One region of the Pseudonocardia sp. ICBG162 genome, then DNA from elsewhere that is predicted to be linked to it. Evidence: predicted binding sites of a transcription regulator. Region 1 holds the regulator's gene; the other holds the start of a gene.

Region 1 (7,235 bases):
CGCGCTCTCACCGGTGTCTGTCGTCGGGCCCCCGACGGTCTCGGTCATGAACTGCCTCCGCACATCCGACGCTTCTCCGCCCGCACGCTGGGGTGCGCGGACGGCTCTCTTCCCGGTACGACCGGCGACGACGACGCGCCGCTCAGCCGTCCGGGTGGTGACCGGCCTCGTCGTCGGCTGCTTCCCCGGCAGCCGCCGAACGCAGGTCGGCGATCTCCTTCTCGAAGTCCTCGATGGAGGAGAAGGACCGATAGACACTCGCGAACCGCAGGTACGCGACCTCGTCGAGCTCACGCAGCGGCCCGAGGATCGCCAGCCCGACCTCGTGGCTGGGGAGCTCCGCCGCCCCGCGCGCGCGCACCGTCTCCTCGACCCGGTGGGCGAGCTGTTGCAGGTCGTCCTCGTCGACCGGCCGGCCCTGGCACGCCCGCCGAACCCCGCCGACGACCTTCTGCCGGCTGAAGGGTTCGGTCACCCCGCTGCGCTTGACGACGGCGAGCACGGCCTCCTCGACCGTGGTGAACCGTCGTCCGCACGAGGTGCAGGACCGGCGCCGGCGGGTGCATGTCCCGTCGTCGGCGGTCCGGGAGTCGATCACGCGGGAGTCCGGGTGTCGGCAGAACGGGCAGCGCATGGACGCTCACACCCCTCTTCCGTGACGTTCCGGAAACTCTCCGCAGCGATCAGTCCCCCCAACCAGTGGCGGAACGACACCAATGTAACCCCTACATCTAGGGGTACGCCATCCCGGGCCCGGTGCCACGCCGAGCTTCGCCCGATCGGGATCCGAGCCTCGCACACCACGTTCCGCGACCGGTCCGTCGCCGACGATCATGGAGCGGGGCATCGGCGCTGGTGGCGCCGAGGAACGTCGCGGGCGGCGCCGTCCGTCGCGCCGGAGGGACCGCGACCGGCGGCCACCCGATGCGGGGACACGCCCTGCGGACGCGCCCGGCGGCACGTCGCCGACTCCTCCGGCGACATCCCGACGGCCACGTCACGACGCCCGCGCGCCATACCGCGCACGCCGTCACCCGATGCGACGCCGACGCGGCGTCCGTCGCTCCGCACCGTCACCACCTGGGACCGCCCCGCAGCGCACGGCCGTGCGAACCACGGGGTGCGGCGTCGCACTGCGCGGCGCCGGCCGACGTCAGCGCACGGCGCCGACCGACGGCACGGCGGCCGCGGGGGCGTTCCAGCCCGCCGCCGCGTCGCCCAGCAGCCCGAGCGCCACCACCGCGGTCGTCGCGCACAGCAGGGCCGCGACCCCGGTGAGGAACCGCTCCAGGCGACCGCGGGCGCGGCTGCGGGCCGGGCGCGGGCGCGCCGGGACCAGGCAGCGCCGGGACGGCGGACGGACGGTGCGCGGTGCCGGCACGGCCACCGACCGCGTACGGGCCGGCGCCGCGGCCGGTGCGGGCCGCGTCAGGGTCGCCGTCGCCCCCGGGGCCGGGTCCGCGATGGTGCAGCGGGGCGTCCGGACCGCGGGGTTCGGACCGCCGGCGGGACCGGACACCGGGACACCGGCCCCGGGGGCGCCGGACACCGGAGCGCGCCGGGAACGGGCGGCGGGGTGACGGGCCACCGACTCGGTCAGTGCGCGCTCGCGCGCCCCGTGGGCGGCCCACCGGTGGGCCGCGCGCGTGGCGGCCGACGAGCCGGCACCGGCCGCACCGGCGAGACCGTCGGCGGCCCGCACCCGCTCCCGGGCGGCGCGCCGGGCGCGCGAGGTGGGGGTGCCGGGCGCCGGGGCGCCGGTCAGGCAGCCGACCGCGCCGTGGTCGCGGATCCGCTCGTCGAGCTCTCGCATGGTTCCTCCTGCCGTCGGACCGCCCGTCCCCCGGACGGTCTCGTCTCCCCCGCTCCCGACCGGCCCTTCCCCGAGCCCGGTCGAACGGGCGTACGAGCGGTGTAGCACCCGGCACCGACAACAACTGCGTTCCCGCAGGTCGTCGCCCGTGCCGGGACGTTCTCAGCGTGGTGCGCCGACCGCGGGCGGCCCGGCCGGGCCGTGGGTGGCGACCGCGACGTCGGCGAGCACCCCGAGCGCGACGACCGCGGCCGCCGAGGCGAGCAGGACACCCGACGCGGCCACCGCACGGCGCACGACGCCCGGCGCCGGGCCGGGACGCACCCCGTCGGTCGTGGTGCGCACCGGGACCCGCCCGATGACCGTCACGTCCCCGATGACCGCCGTACCCACGATCGCCACCCCCGCTGCCGTTCCCGCTGCCGGTCTCCCCCGCGCGGCCGGGCGGCGACGCGGACCGCGTTCGATCGAACCAGTGTTCGATCGAACGCCTGTGCGATGTTGTACCACCGCGGTCCGCCGGAATCCACGACACGCCCCGGGCGACTTCGAACGCATGTTTGGCGAACGGGCCCGCGGCGGCTAGGGTCGTCGCCGTAAGTACCCCGAGGAGGCGAATGCGATGGCAGCGGACGACACCGGACACGGTGGTCCCGGCGTGACCGGCACCGCCGCGGACCGGGGATCCGCGAAGGTCCGGGAGTTCCCCGACCCCGCGGCCGACACCCGCGGCCTGACCCCGCGGCAGAAGAAGGTCCTGGCCGTCATCCGGGACTGGGTGGACCGGTACGGCTACCCGCCCAGCGTCCGCGAGATCGGTGACGCGGTGGGCCTCACGTCCACCTCGTCGGTGCACCACCAGCTCCGCACCCTGGAGCGCAAGGGCTTCCTCCGGCGCGACCCGAACCGCACCCGCGCGGTCGACGTCCGCAGCCCGGAGCAGATCGCCGGTACCGACGGGACGGACTCCGACACCGACACCGACACCGCCGACCTGCGTTCCGCGCGGCCGGCGCCGGCGTTCGTGCCGCTCATCGGCGACATCGCCGCCGGTGGCCCGATCCTGGCCGAGCAGGCCGTGCAGGACGTGTTCCCGCTGCCGCGCGAGATCGTCGGCGAGGGCACGCTGTTCCTGCTCAACGTCAAGGGCGACTCGATGGTCGACGCCGCGATCACCGACGGCGACTGGGTCGTCGTGCGCCAGCAGCCGGTGGCCGAGCAGGGCGAGGTCGTGGCCGCGATGATCGACGGCGAGGCGACCGTGAAGACGTTCCGCCGCAAGGACGGGCACATCTGGCTGATGCCCGCGAACGACGCCTACGACCCGATCCCGGGTGACGACGCGTCGATCCTCGGTCGCGTCGTGGCGGTCCTGCGCCGCCTCTGACCGTCGCGGACGGCGCCCCGTCCCGCGGTCAGCGGGACCGGCGGCGCCGTCCGTGCAGGGACATCGCGACGGCGCCGGCGACCAGCAGCGCCCCGAGCGCCGCGGCCCCGCCCGCGGCGGGCAGCCACGACGGGTACGTGCGGTACTCCGGCACCTCGGCGGGCTGGGGCACGACCGGTGCCCGCGGAACGGTCGCCGCGGTCACCGCGCCCGGGACGACCGTGATCGCCGCCGCGGTCAGGCCCCGCGCCTCGCTCCCGGAGTGCAGCGCGCCCTGGCCGTCCGGGGCGACCGCCTCACCCTGGGCCTCCCCCGGCAACGGCACCGGCAGCGGTGCCCCGCCCAGGGCCTCGACCAGCGCGTCCGCCGTCGCCGGTCCGCCGGCGGGCAGCGGGAACACCCAGGCGTCGGTGTAGGTCCGCAGCACGGCGGCGCGCCCGCCCTCGGCCCCGGCCGGCGAGACCCCGCCGCCGGTGACCGTGCGCGACCCGGCGGCCCCGAGCGGCCCGCCACCGGTGCCGGACCAGGGCAGCACGACCTGGGCCACCCGGCGCAGCTCCACGGGGTCCCCGCCGTCGCGCAGTGGTGCGGCGGGCCGGTAGACCCCGGCGGCCCCGGTGGTCTTGTCGACCAGCAGGGGCACGCCGTCGTCGCCGACCAGCAGGGCCTCGACGTCGCGCGGACCGTCAGGGTGGACGAGGTCGTGCACCCGTGGCGGCCCGGCCGGGGGCAGCACGACGAGCCGGACCGAGCCGCGCTGCGCCCCGTTGTCGCCGGTGTCGGCGAGCCACAGCTCCCCGCCCGGTCCGAGGCCGAGGTCCTCGACGTCGGTGACCGGGACGTCGGCCTGCCGGGTGCCGGTGACCGCGCAGCCGGCCGGGTCCAGGGTGAACGCCCGCGCGGTCCCGCCGCCGTCGACGATGGCGTGGTAGCGCTGCGGGGCCGCGCCGGGCGGGCCCTCGGCGACCAGCCCGGACAGCTCCTCCAACCGCGGGTCGTCGATCGAGCAGACCGGGGTCGCCCCGGGCGGCGGCGCGGCCGCACCCGTGAGCGCACCGGACAGGCAGAGGACCGCGGTCAGGCGGCGGGCCACGACCCCGAGACCCGCTCGCCCGGCCGGTGGGACGCTCAGTGGCCCGCCGCCGTCGCCGGCAGGTCGGTGCCGGTCCCGGTCGGCAGGGCCGAGCCCGCCACCGCGAACGGCAGCACCGCGGTGCCCAGCTCGGGCTTGACCCGCGCCCGGATCCGGGTGCCGTCGGCGGTGTGCTCCTCGGCGAGGATCTCGCCGTCGTCGTGCAGCCGCGCGACCAGCGCACCCTCGGTGTAGGGCAGCAGGAGGTCGACCTCGTACTCCGGGCGCGGCAGGCGCTCGGCGATGCGCTCCCGGAGCTGCGGGATCCCGGCGCCGCTGTGCGCGGAGACGAACACCGCGTCCGGCTGGGCGTGCCGCAGCCGGGCCAGCGCGAGGTCACCGGCCGCGTCGGTCTTGTTGATCACGAGCAGCTCGGGCGGCATCGTGTCGCCCGCGGCCTCCCCGACCTCGACGAGCACCTGGCGGACCGCGGCGATCTGGTCGTCGGGCAGCGGGTCGGACCCGTCGACGACGTGCACCAGCAGGTCGGCCCGGGCGGCCTCCTCCAGCGTGGAGCGGAACGCCTCGACGAGCTGGTGCGGCAGGTGCCGCACGAACCCGACGGTGTCGGTGAGGGTGTAGTCGTGCCCGTCGGGCGTCTGCGCCTTGCGGGTGGTCGGGTCCAGCGTCGCGAACAGCGCGTCCTGCACCAGCACCCCGGCGTCGGTGAGCTGGTTGAGCAGGCTCGACTTGCCCGCGTTGGTGTAGCCGACGATCGCGACAGAGGGGATCTCGTTGCGGCGACGACTGCCGCGCTGGGTCTCGCGGACCTGGCGCATCGCGCCGATCTCGCGGCGCAGCTTCGACATGCGCGCGCGGATCCGGCGCCGGTCCAGCTCGATCTTCGTCTCACCGGGGCCACGGCCACCGATACCGACACCGCCCGCGGCGCGGCCACCGACCTGCCGGGACAGCGCCTCACCCCAGCCGCGCAGCCGCGGCAGCAGGTAGGACAGCTGCGCGAGCTCGACCTGGGCCTTGCCGTCCCGGGAACGGGCGTGCTGGGCGAAGATGTCGAGGATCAGCGCGGTCCGGTCGATGACCTTGACCTTGAGCCGCTCCTCCAGCTGACGGAGCTGGCCGGGTGACAGTTCGCCGTCGCAGATCACGGTGTCGGCGCCGGTGGCGCGGACGGTCCCGAGCAGCTCCTCGACCTTGCCGGAGCCGATGAACGTGGCCGGGTCCGGGCTGGAGCGGCGCTGGACGAGGCCGTCCATCACCTCGGAACCGGCGGTCTCGGCGAGGCGGGCCAGCTCGGTCATCGAGTTCTCGGCCTGCTCGGCCGTGCCCTCGGTCCAGACGCCGACGAGCACGACCCGCTCCAGCTGGAGCTTGCGGTACTCGACCTCGGTGATGTCGGTGAGCTCGGTGGACAGCCCGTGGATCCGGCGCAGCGACGTGCGCTCCTCCAGGTCGAGCTCGCCACCCGTCGGAACCGGGTTCGACGTGGAGGGGGTCACGGAGGGGTGCGTGTGGGCATCAGTCATCTTGACCCCATCCTCCCACGTCGCGGGGCCCGTGTCCGCCCGGATTCGCGGCGCTCAGGCGGGCGCGTCCCACCACGCGCGGTCCAGCTCCCCGGACGCGAGCAGCACGGCCGGGCCGTGCAGCGTCGTGGGCCCGGTCCGCTCGCCGGTACCCGCCTCCACCGTCACCCGCAGCAGGCCGCCCGGGACGGTGACCTGCACGTCGCCGGCGGAGTGCCCGGCGTGCCGCAGCGCGGCGACGGCGGCGGCGACGGTCCCGGTGCCGCAGGAGCGGGTCTCCCCCACGCCGCGCTCGTGCACCCGCATCCGGATGCGGCCGCCGTCGGCGGGACCGTCCAGCGGGGTCAGGAATTCGACGTTCACCCCGTTCGGGAACAGCGCCGGGTCGAACGAGGGCGCGCGGGTCAGGTCGAGGGTGTCCGGGTCGGCCGCGGTGACGCAGGCCAGGTGCGGGTTGCCGACGTCGAGGGCGATGCCGTCGAAACGCGCGTCGCCGCTGGTGGCGACCGACGCCGGGCCGACGCCGACCGTCCCGAGCCCGACCGAGACCCCGTCCGGCCCGACCGCGGTGTCGAGCACCCCGTTGCGGGTGCCGACCGGGCCGCCGGTGGCCCAGCCGCGCTCGTGCAGGTAGCGGGCGAACACGCGCAGGCCGTTGCCGCACATCTCGGCGAGCGAGCCGTCGGCGTTGCGGTAGTCCATGAACCACTCGACGCCGTCGGCGGGCTCACCGACGCCGGGCTCCCCGGCGAGCTTCGCCCAGCGCACGACCCGCAGCACCCCGTCCGCACCGAGGCCGCGGCGGCGGTCGCACAGCGCGGCGACGCGGGCCGGGGTGAGGTCGAGCGCGGCGTCCGGGTCGGGCAGCACCACGAAGTCGTTCTGCGTGCCGTGCCCCTTGCTGAACGCGATACCGCCGGTCATGCCACCAGCCTACGAGCGAGCACCGCGCGCGCCGAGGCCACCAGGTCCGGGTCGGCGCCGTCGAGCCAGTGGATGCGGCGGTCGCGGCGGAACCAGGAGCGCTGGCGGCGCACGAACCGCCGGGTCGCCCGGACCGTCTCCTCCCGGACGCCGGCGAGGTCGGGGTGGGCGGGGTCGCGGTCGAGGGCCTCGATCACCTGCCGGTAGCCCAGCGCGCGGGACGCGGTGCGGCCCTGCGCCAGCCCGTGGCGGAGCAGGGCGCGGGTCTCGTCGACCAGACCGTCGTCGAGCATCCGGTCCACCCGCAGCGCGACGCGCTCGTCGAGCTCGGCGACGTCGCGGTCCACGCCGAGCAGCACGGCGTCGTAGCGGGGGGTGCCCGCGCCGGGCAGCGTCGCCCGGAACGGCCGGCCGGTCAGCGCGATCACCTCGAGCGCGCGGACGATCCGCCGCCCGTTCGAGGGCAGCACCTGCTCCGCGGCGACCGGGTCG
Region 2 (7,235 bases), on a different contig from region 1:
CGCGGCCTCCTCCAGGGCGGCGGCCTCCTGCTCCGCGGCGAGCTCGTTGAGCCGGGAGGTCAGCCGCTCGGCGAGCCGGCGCGAGTTGGAGAACACGATCGTCGAACGGTGCTCGCGCACCAGGCCGAGCAGCCGCTCCTCGACGGCGGGCCAGATCGAGGGCTTGCGCGCCGTGCCCGCGGCGGACCCGACGACCTCCTCGTCGGTGCTGCCCGGGGCGGGCCGCTCGTCGAGCGCGGCCAGGTCGGGCACCGGGACCTGCACCTCGACCCGGATCGTCTTGGGGATCGCGGGCTGCACGACCTCGACCGGGCGGGTGCCGGACAGGAACGTCGAGACCTCGTCCACCGGGCGCACGGTCGCCGAGAGCCCGATCCGCTGCGGGGTGGCCTCGGTGATCTCCTCGAGGCGCTCCAGCGACACCGCCAGGTGCGCCCCCCGCTTCGTCCCGGCGACGGCGTGCACCTCGTCGAGGATCACGGTCGTCACCCCGCGCAGCGACTCCCGCGCGGCCGAGGTGAGCAGCAGGAACAGCGACTCCGGGGTGGTCACCAGCACGTCCGGCGGGGTGCGCTGGAACTGGCGCCGCTCGTCGGCCGGGGTGTCGCCGGTGCGCATCCCGACGGTGATGTCGGGGACCGGCTCGTCGAGCCGCTGCGCGGCCTGGCGGATGCCGGTCAGCGGCGAGCGCAGGTTGCGCTGCACGTCGACGGCGAGGGCCTTGAGCGGTGAGACGTAGAGGACCCGGCAGCGGTGCTTCGGCTCGGCGGGCGGCGGGGTGGCGGCGAGCCGGTCCAACGCCCACAGGAACGCGGCGAGGGTCTTGCCGGACCCGGTCGGCGCGACGACGAGCGCGTTGCGCCCGGCCTGCGCCGCGGACCAGGCGCCCTCCTGGGCCGCCGTGGGCGCGGCGAAGGCCCCCTCGAACCACTGGCGGGTGGCAGGGGAGAAGCCCTCGAGTGCGGTCACGCCGACCATCATGCGGGTGGGGTCCGACAGTCACCCGTCGAGCGCCCGTCGGACCGGGCGTGACCTGCGACGTCAGCGGGCGGCGTCGGCCCTCGTGCGGGGCCAGACCTCCGCGGTGTCCTCGGCCGGGAACTCGGCGACGACCGCCGCGACCGTCCAGACCATCGACGCCAGGAAGTCCACGCCCAGCGCGTCGACGTAGTGCGAGGTCTCGCGGGCGTCGGCCGGGTCGACGAGCGGGGCGACCGTGTAGCGGGCCCGGGCCGCGTAGCGCGGGCCCAGGTTGCTCCCGATCCAGGCCAGTGCCCGCTCGGAGCGGTCGTCGTGGTCGGCGAGCGCGGTGCGGGCGGCGTCGTACCAGTCGGCCAGCACCAGGAAGGCCAGCGACCAGCCGGGCGGGGTGGCGTCCGGCGGCATGTCCCGGTCGACCGCGGTCAGCCGGCGCACGGCGAACCGGGCCGGGTCGGGCCCCGGCGTGGCGAGGGTCTCGCGCACCGCTCCGGCCAGCACGTCGGAGACCATGCGGTAGGCGTTCTGCAGCTCCGCGTCGTCCGTGCCCGCCGACCTGCGTGTGTTCGGGGTCGTGCCCGCCATGTCCACCGTCCTCCGCTCGTGTGGCCGGGCCGGAGCGTAACGCCCTGGCGCGCGGCGGCCGTCGCACGGCAGCATCCGTCCGTGACCGCCGCACCCGACGCCGTCTCCCCGCCGCAGGACCCCGCCCAGCCCCGCCTGCTGGCGGTGCTCGCGATCGGGCAGGTGCTCGGTGGGACGGCCGTCGCGACCTCGATCGCGGCGAGCTCGCTGGTCGCCTCCCGGCTGTCCGGCTCGCCCGCGGTCGGTGGCGTCGCGTCGACGGCGAGCGTGCTGGGCGCGGCGGGTGCGGCCGCCGTCGTCGCACGGGTGGCCCAGGCCCGGGGACGGCGTCCCGCGCTGGTCGGCGGTCATCTGGTGGGGCTGCTCGGCGCGGTCGGTGCCGTCGTCGCGGCCACGACCGGCTCGGTGGTGCTGCTGCTGGTGTCGTTGCTGCTGGTGGGCTCGGGGACGGCGGTCGGGCTCGCCGCGCGCTACGCCGCCACCGACCTGGCCGCGCCGGTGCGGGCCGGCCGCGCGCTCGCGCTGGTGGTGTGGGCGACGACGGTCGGTGCGGTCGCCGGGCCGAACCTGCTCGGTCCGCTGGACGCCGTGGCCGTGTCGGTCGGGCTGCCCGGTGTCGCCGGTCCGTACCTGCTCTGCGCGGTCGCGTTCGCCCTGGCGGCCCTGACCGGGTGGCTGGGTCTGCGGCCCGACCCGCTGCTGCGGGCCCGGGAGCGCGCGGGCACCCCGGCCATCGCGCCGGGGGCCACGGCGGTGCGGCCGTGGGCGGTGCTGCGGGCCTCGCGCCCCGCGCTGCTCGGCGCGGTCGGCATCGTGCTCGGGCACGCGGTGATGGTCGGGCTGATGTCGATGACCCCGGTGCACATGGACCACGGCGGCGCGGCGCTGTCGGTCGTCGGGCTGGTGATCAGCCTGCACATCGCGGGGATGTACGCGCTCAGCCCGCTGTTCGGGTGGCTCGCCGACCGGCTCGGACCGGCGCGGGTGCTGGCCGGTGCCGGGGTGCTGCTGCCGCTGGCGGGGGTGGTCTGCGCCCTCGCCGCGCCGACCGCGACCGGCCTGCTGTCGGTAGGCCTGGTGCTGCTCGGCCTGGGCTGGTCGGCAGCGGTGGTGGGCGGGTCGGCGCAGCTCACGGCGTCGCTGGCGGTGGCCGACCGGCCGCGGGTGCAGGGCTCGGTGGACGTGGCGATGAACCTGGCCGGCGCCGCCGCCGGGATCGTGGCCGGGGTGCTCGTGACGGTGTCGTCCTACGCGCTGCTCGGCGCGCTGGTGGTCGTGGCGACGGTGCCGTTCCTGCTGGTGGCCGCGCGCGCGGCCCGCACGGGACGCCCGGCGGCCGGCTGAGCGGGACCCTCAGCGACGGCGCTGGTGGAGCCACCAGCGCACCAGCACGACCAGCGCGGACAGCAGAGCGAGCAGCGACACGACCTGCCACGCCAGCGGCGACCCGATGCCGGTCGTCGCGAGGACCTCGTCGGCGACGTCGACCGGGACGGTGGCGAGCAGTTCGGACATATCACCCAGGCTACCGGCTCCGGGCCGTCATCGGGCGGACACCGCACGGAACGGGTGACCCGTCTACCCTCGCGGGCGTGCGACTGAGCCACTTCCGGGAACTGATGGAGGGCGAGTTCGGGCCGGTGCGGGCGGCGTCGCTGGCCCGTGACCACGTCTTCGCCGACCTCGGCGGCCGGACCGTCGAGCAGGCGATCGAGGCGGGTCTCGACCTGCGCCGGGTCTGGCGCGCGGTCTGCGCGGCCTACGAGGTCCCACCCGCACGGCGGTAGCGGCGCCCCGGGCGGTCGTGGTGACCGCTCGGCTCCCGTGGGTGCCCGGTCGGCGTGTCGCGGTGTCGGATCGAACGCGTGTTCGTCTACGGTTCCGGCAGGGCTCGCGGTACCGGTCCTGCGGCGCGGTGTCGGACGAGTTGTCCACAGGCGCCGATCCGGGCCCGTAACTGTCAGGGGTACCCCATACCGTTGTGGTGTGCCTCCCCGAAAGACACCAGCAGGACCCGATCGTCGACCACCAGCGAGGAGTCAAGAGATGTCCGCTCCGGACCGCGGCAAGGCGCTCGAACTCGCCCTCGCCCAGATCGAGAAGAACCACGGCAAGGGATCGGTGATGCGCCTGGGCGACCAGGCCCGCGTCCCGATCAGTGCCATCTCCACGGGCTCCATCGCGCTCGACGTCGCGCTCGGCGTCGGGGGCATCCCGCGCGGCCGCGTCGTCGAGATCTACGGCCCGGAGTCCAGCGGTAAGACGACCGTCGCGCTGCACTGCGTGGCGAGCGCGCAGGCCGCGGGCGGTGTCGCGGCGTTCATCGACGCCGAGCACGCGCTCGACCCGGAGTACGCCAAGGCGCTCGGTGTCGACACCGACGACCTGCTGGTCTCCCAGCCGGACACCGGTGAGCAGGCGCTGGAGATCGCGGACATGCTGATCCGCTCCGGCGCGCTCGACATCATCGTCATCGACTCGGTGGCTGCGCTCGTGCCGCGCGCCGAGATCGAGGGCGAGATGGGCGACAGCCACGTCGGTCTGCAGGCCCGGCTGATGAGCCAGGCGCTGCGGAAGATCACCGGTGCGCTCAGCAACTCCGGCACCACCGCGATCTTCATCAACCAGCTGCGCGAGAAGATCGGCGTGATGTTCGGGTCCCCGGAGACCACGACCGGTGGTAAGGCGCTGAAGTTCTACGCGTCGGTCCGTATGGACATCCGCCGCATCGAGACCCTGAAGGACGGCACCGACATGGTCGGCAGCCGGACCCGGGTCAAGGTCGTGAAGAACAAGGTGGCCCCGCCGTTCAAGCAGGCGGAGTTCGACGTGCTCTACGGCGTCGGCATCTCCAAGGAGGGTTCGCTGATCGACGTGGGCGTCGAGCAGGGGATCATCCGCAAGTCCGGTGCCTGGTACACCTACGAGGGCGACCAGATGGGGCAGGGCAAGGAGAACGCCCGCAAGTTCCTCAAGGAGAACCCGGACGTCGCCGCCGAGGTCGAGAAGCGCATCAAGGAGAAGCTGGGGATCGGCGCCGTCGTCGACGCCGAGGAGACCAGCCCGGTCGAGCCCCTCCCGGCCCCGGTCGACTTCTGAGCGTGACCGGCGAGCGCGACGGGTCCGGAGGCACGTCCGGACGGGACGGTGCGGAGCCGACCAGGCCCCGCACCGTCCCGCTCGACGACCTGTTCGGCGTGACCCCGTCGGTCACCGACGAGCAGGATCCGCCCGCGGTCCGGACCGCCGACCCGACCGGCGGTGGGCCGGACGAGTCCGGCGCCGAGCCCCCGGCCGTCCCCGGCTGGGACACCAGCCCCCACCAGGTCTCGTTCGCCGCGCTGAGCGGCGCCGACGAGGCCCCCACGACGGCGACCGACCCGCCGGCGGCCTGGTCCACGGGCCCCGCGGCGGACGGCGCGACAGACGAGGCGGCGGCCCCCGCCCCGGTCCGCAGACTGACCCTCGACGGCCCCGACTCCGGCCCCGACCCTGCTTCCGGCGGGAGTGCCGACGACGGCGTCGACGATGCAGGACCCGGCTCGCCCCGTGTGGTCTCCTTCGAGGAGCTGTCCGGACGGGGCGCTCGCCGCAGCGGACCCCGTCGCGACCGCGCGACCCCGCGTCGGCGTCCGGCCGCCGCGGCAGGCCCGACCGACCCGGACGCCGCGGCCGCCGCGCCCGAGGGCACCGGGCCGGACCCGGTCGAGGAGAGCACCACCCCCCGTGGCCGGCGCCGCGGAGAGGGCCGTGGCCGGGGGAGACGCCGGGGCGAGGACGCCACCTCACGCGTCGAGACACCGCAGGAGCAGGAGACCCGCGCCCGCGACATCTGCCTGCGCCTGCTCACCGACCGCGCCCGCACGGTCAAGGAGCTCGGCGACGCGCTGCGCCGCAAGGAGATCCCCGACGAGGTCGCGCACCGCGTCCTCGAGCGGTTCGACGAGGTCGGACTCGTCGACGACCAGGCCTTCGCCGAGCAGTGGGTCCGGTCCCGGCACCGCCACCGCGGCCTCGGCAAACGGGCGATCGCGATGGAGCTGCACCGCAAGGGCGTCGACCGCGAGATCGCCGACGAGGCGCTCACCGGCATCGACGACGACTCCGAACGCGACCGGGCCCGCGAGCTCGTCGTACGGCGGCTGCGGAGCCTGCCCGTCGGGAGTCGCGAGGAGCGGCAGTCCAGCGCCCGCAAGCTGGTCGGCATGCTCGCGCGCAAGGGCTACGGGCCCGGGGTCGCCTACGGGGTGGTCAAGGAGGAGATCGCCGCCGCCGGTGCGGAGGCCGACGAGTTGGGCGAGGCCCCGCCCGAGGACTGACCCGTCCCGGGCGGGACCCGCCGCCCGGTCACGACCGCAGGTACCAGGCGAACCAGTCCCGCATCGTCGGCGCGAGGTAGTGGGTGGGCGGCACCTGCTCGGCCGGGAACAGCGCGAACCCCTGCGGGGCGTGCCCGGGCCGGTCGTGGAAGTAGGTCCCGCTGACCCAGGCCGGGTTGATGTCCAGCTCCATGCCGCGGACCACGCCGGCGTCGGCGAGCAGCCTGCCCAGCGTGCACACCGACAGCGCCGGTCCGGCGACGTACACCTCGGTGCCGTCGGCGGTCACGCCGAAACCGGACCGGTGGACGAACGCGTTCTGGCCGATCGTGCTGCCCCACTCCGCGGTGCCGCCGGTGGCACACGTCGGGTTCACCGCGCCGTCGTCGACGAGCGGGAGCAGGTTCTGCCGCACGCTCGCGACGTCCGGCCCCATCCCGACCTCGGTGCCCCACGCCCCGACGTCGGCCCGGCCGTCGGTGTGCAGGACCAGGCTGGCCTTGCCGGGCAGCAGCGGCGCGACCGTGCGGCCCTCGGCGTAGTAGCCGTTGTGGCTGGGGTCGGACAGCTTGAACCCGCCGTTGAACGCCACCGCCACGCCGTCACCCGCCCGCCCGGCCAGCGACGTCGACGCGTGCCAGTGCCCGGCGGGCTCGCCGACGCCCGGGTGCAGGGTGCCCCGCACCAGCGCGGGGTCCATCCGCAGCACCCCGGCGAGGTAGGAGGTGTGGGTGTCGTCGACCCGCAGCGTCGTCACCTGGACCGCGGGCCGCCCGTGGTCGGCGACGACGGTCTGCCACACGCCCTCCCCGGGCAGCGGGGCCCCCGCCGCGACCGGGGCGAGCGGCGGCGTCGTCGCCGGGTCGGACAGCGCACCCGGAGCCCGCGGGATCCCGCCGGCCGGGGTGCCGCCCTCGGACGGCGCGTCCACGTCGTACTGGAGCTTCTCCAGGCCGGTGACGAGCCAGTTCAGCCCGTGGTCGCGGGCCCACTCGGCGGTCGCCTCGACCGGCCCGGTCCCGGGGGGCGCGGCCAGCGTCACCGCGCCGACCCCGGCGCCCGCGCCGCCGAGCAGCACCACGAGCACCCCCAGCACGGCACCCGCCCGACGTCGGCGCCGGCGACGCCGCGACGGCCCCGGTGGCGGTGCGATCTCGACGGTGGTCTCGACCGCGCTCATCGCCGCACCGCCGGACCCGGGGTGGACCCGTCCCGCCCGCGGGCCGACCCCACCGCCGTCGTCCCCGGGGCCGGGGCCCCCGGCGGGACCAGCGTCTCCAGCACCATGCGCCGTCGTCCTCCTGCGTCGTGGCGGCACGATCCGCCGACGTGGGTGACCCTTCCGGTCGTTGC

What was found. Region 1 encodes LexA, which represses DNA repair genes until DNA is damaged. Its sites were predicted from a motif close to CGAACACGTGTTCG; they were not measured.
Region 2: the regulator LexA is predicted to act here: its motif matches at 3,422-3,435, upstream of recA (recombinase RecA).

The regions. Positions count from the first base shown of each region.
Region 1 is NZ_JAHLJD010000017.1:662,947-670,181, forward strand. Features, by position in the region: gene KPL60_RS17205 (vitamin B12-dependent ribonucleotide reductase) at 1-48, opposite strand, end outside; gene nrdR (transcriptional regulator NrdR) at 143-634, opposite strand; gene KPL60_RS17215 (hypothetical protein) at 1,154-1,813, opposite strand; gene KPL60_RS17220 (hypothetical protein) at 1,976-2,206, opposite strand; gene lexA (transcriptional repressor LexA) at 2,436-3,200, shown strand; gene KPL60_RS17230 (hypothetical protein) at 3,229-4,293, opposite strand; gene hflX (GTPase HflX) at 4,329-5,819, opposite strand; gene dapF (diaminopimelate epimerase) at 5,874-6,743, opposite strand; gene miaA (tRNA (adenosine(37)-N6)-dimethylallyltransferase MiaA) at 6,740-7,235, opposite strand, start outside.
Region 2 is NZ_JAHLJD010000013.1:2,015,056-2,022,290, reverse strand. Features, by position in the region: gene KPL60_RS12490 (ATP-dependent helicase) at 1-981, opposite strand, end outside; gene KPL60_RS12485 (hypothetical protein) at 1,042-1,563, opposite strand; gene KPL60_RS12480 (MFS transporter) at 1,645-2,907, shown strand; gene KPL60_RS12475 (hypothetical protein) at 2,917-3,078, opposite strand; gene KPL60_RS12470 (DUF3046 domain-containing protein) at 3,156-3,350, shown strand; gene recA (recombinase RecA) at 3,610-4,662, shown strand; gene KPL60_RS34645 (RecX family transcriptional regulator) at 4,665-5,882, shown strand; gene KPL60_RS12455 (hypothetical protein) at 5,911-7,062, opposite strand.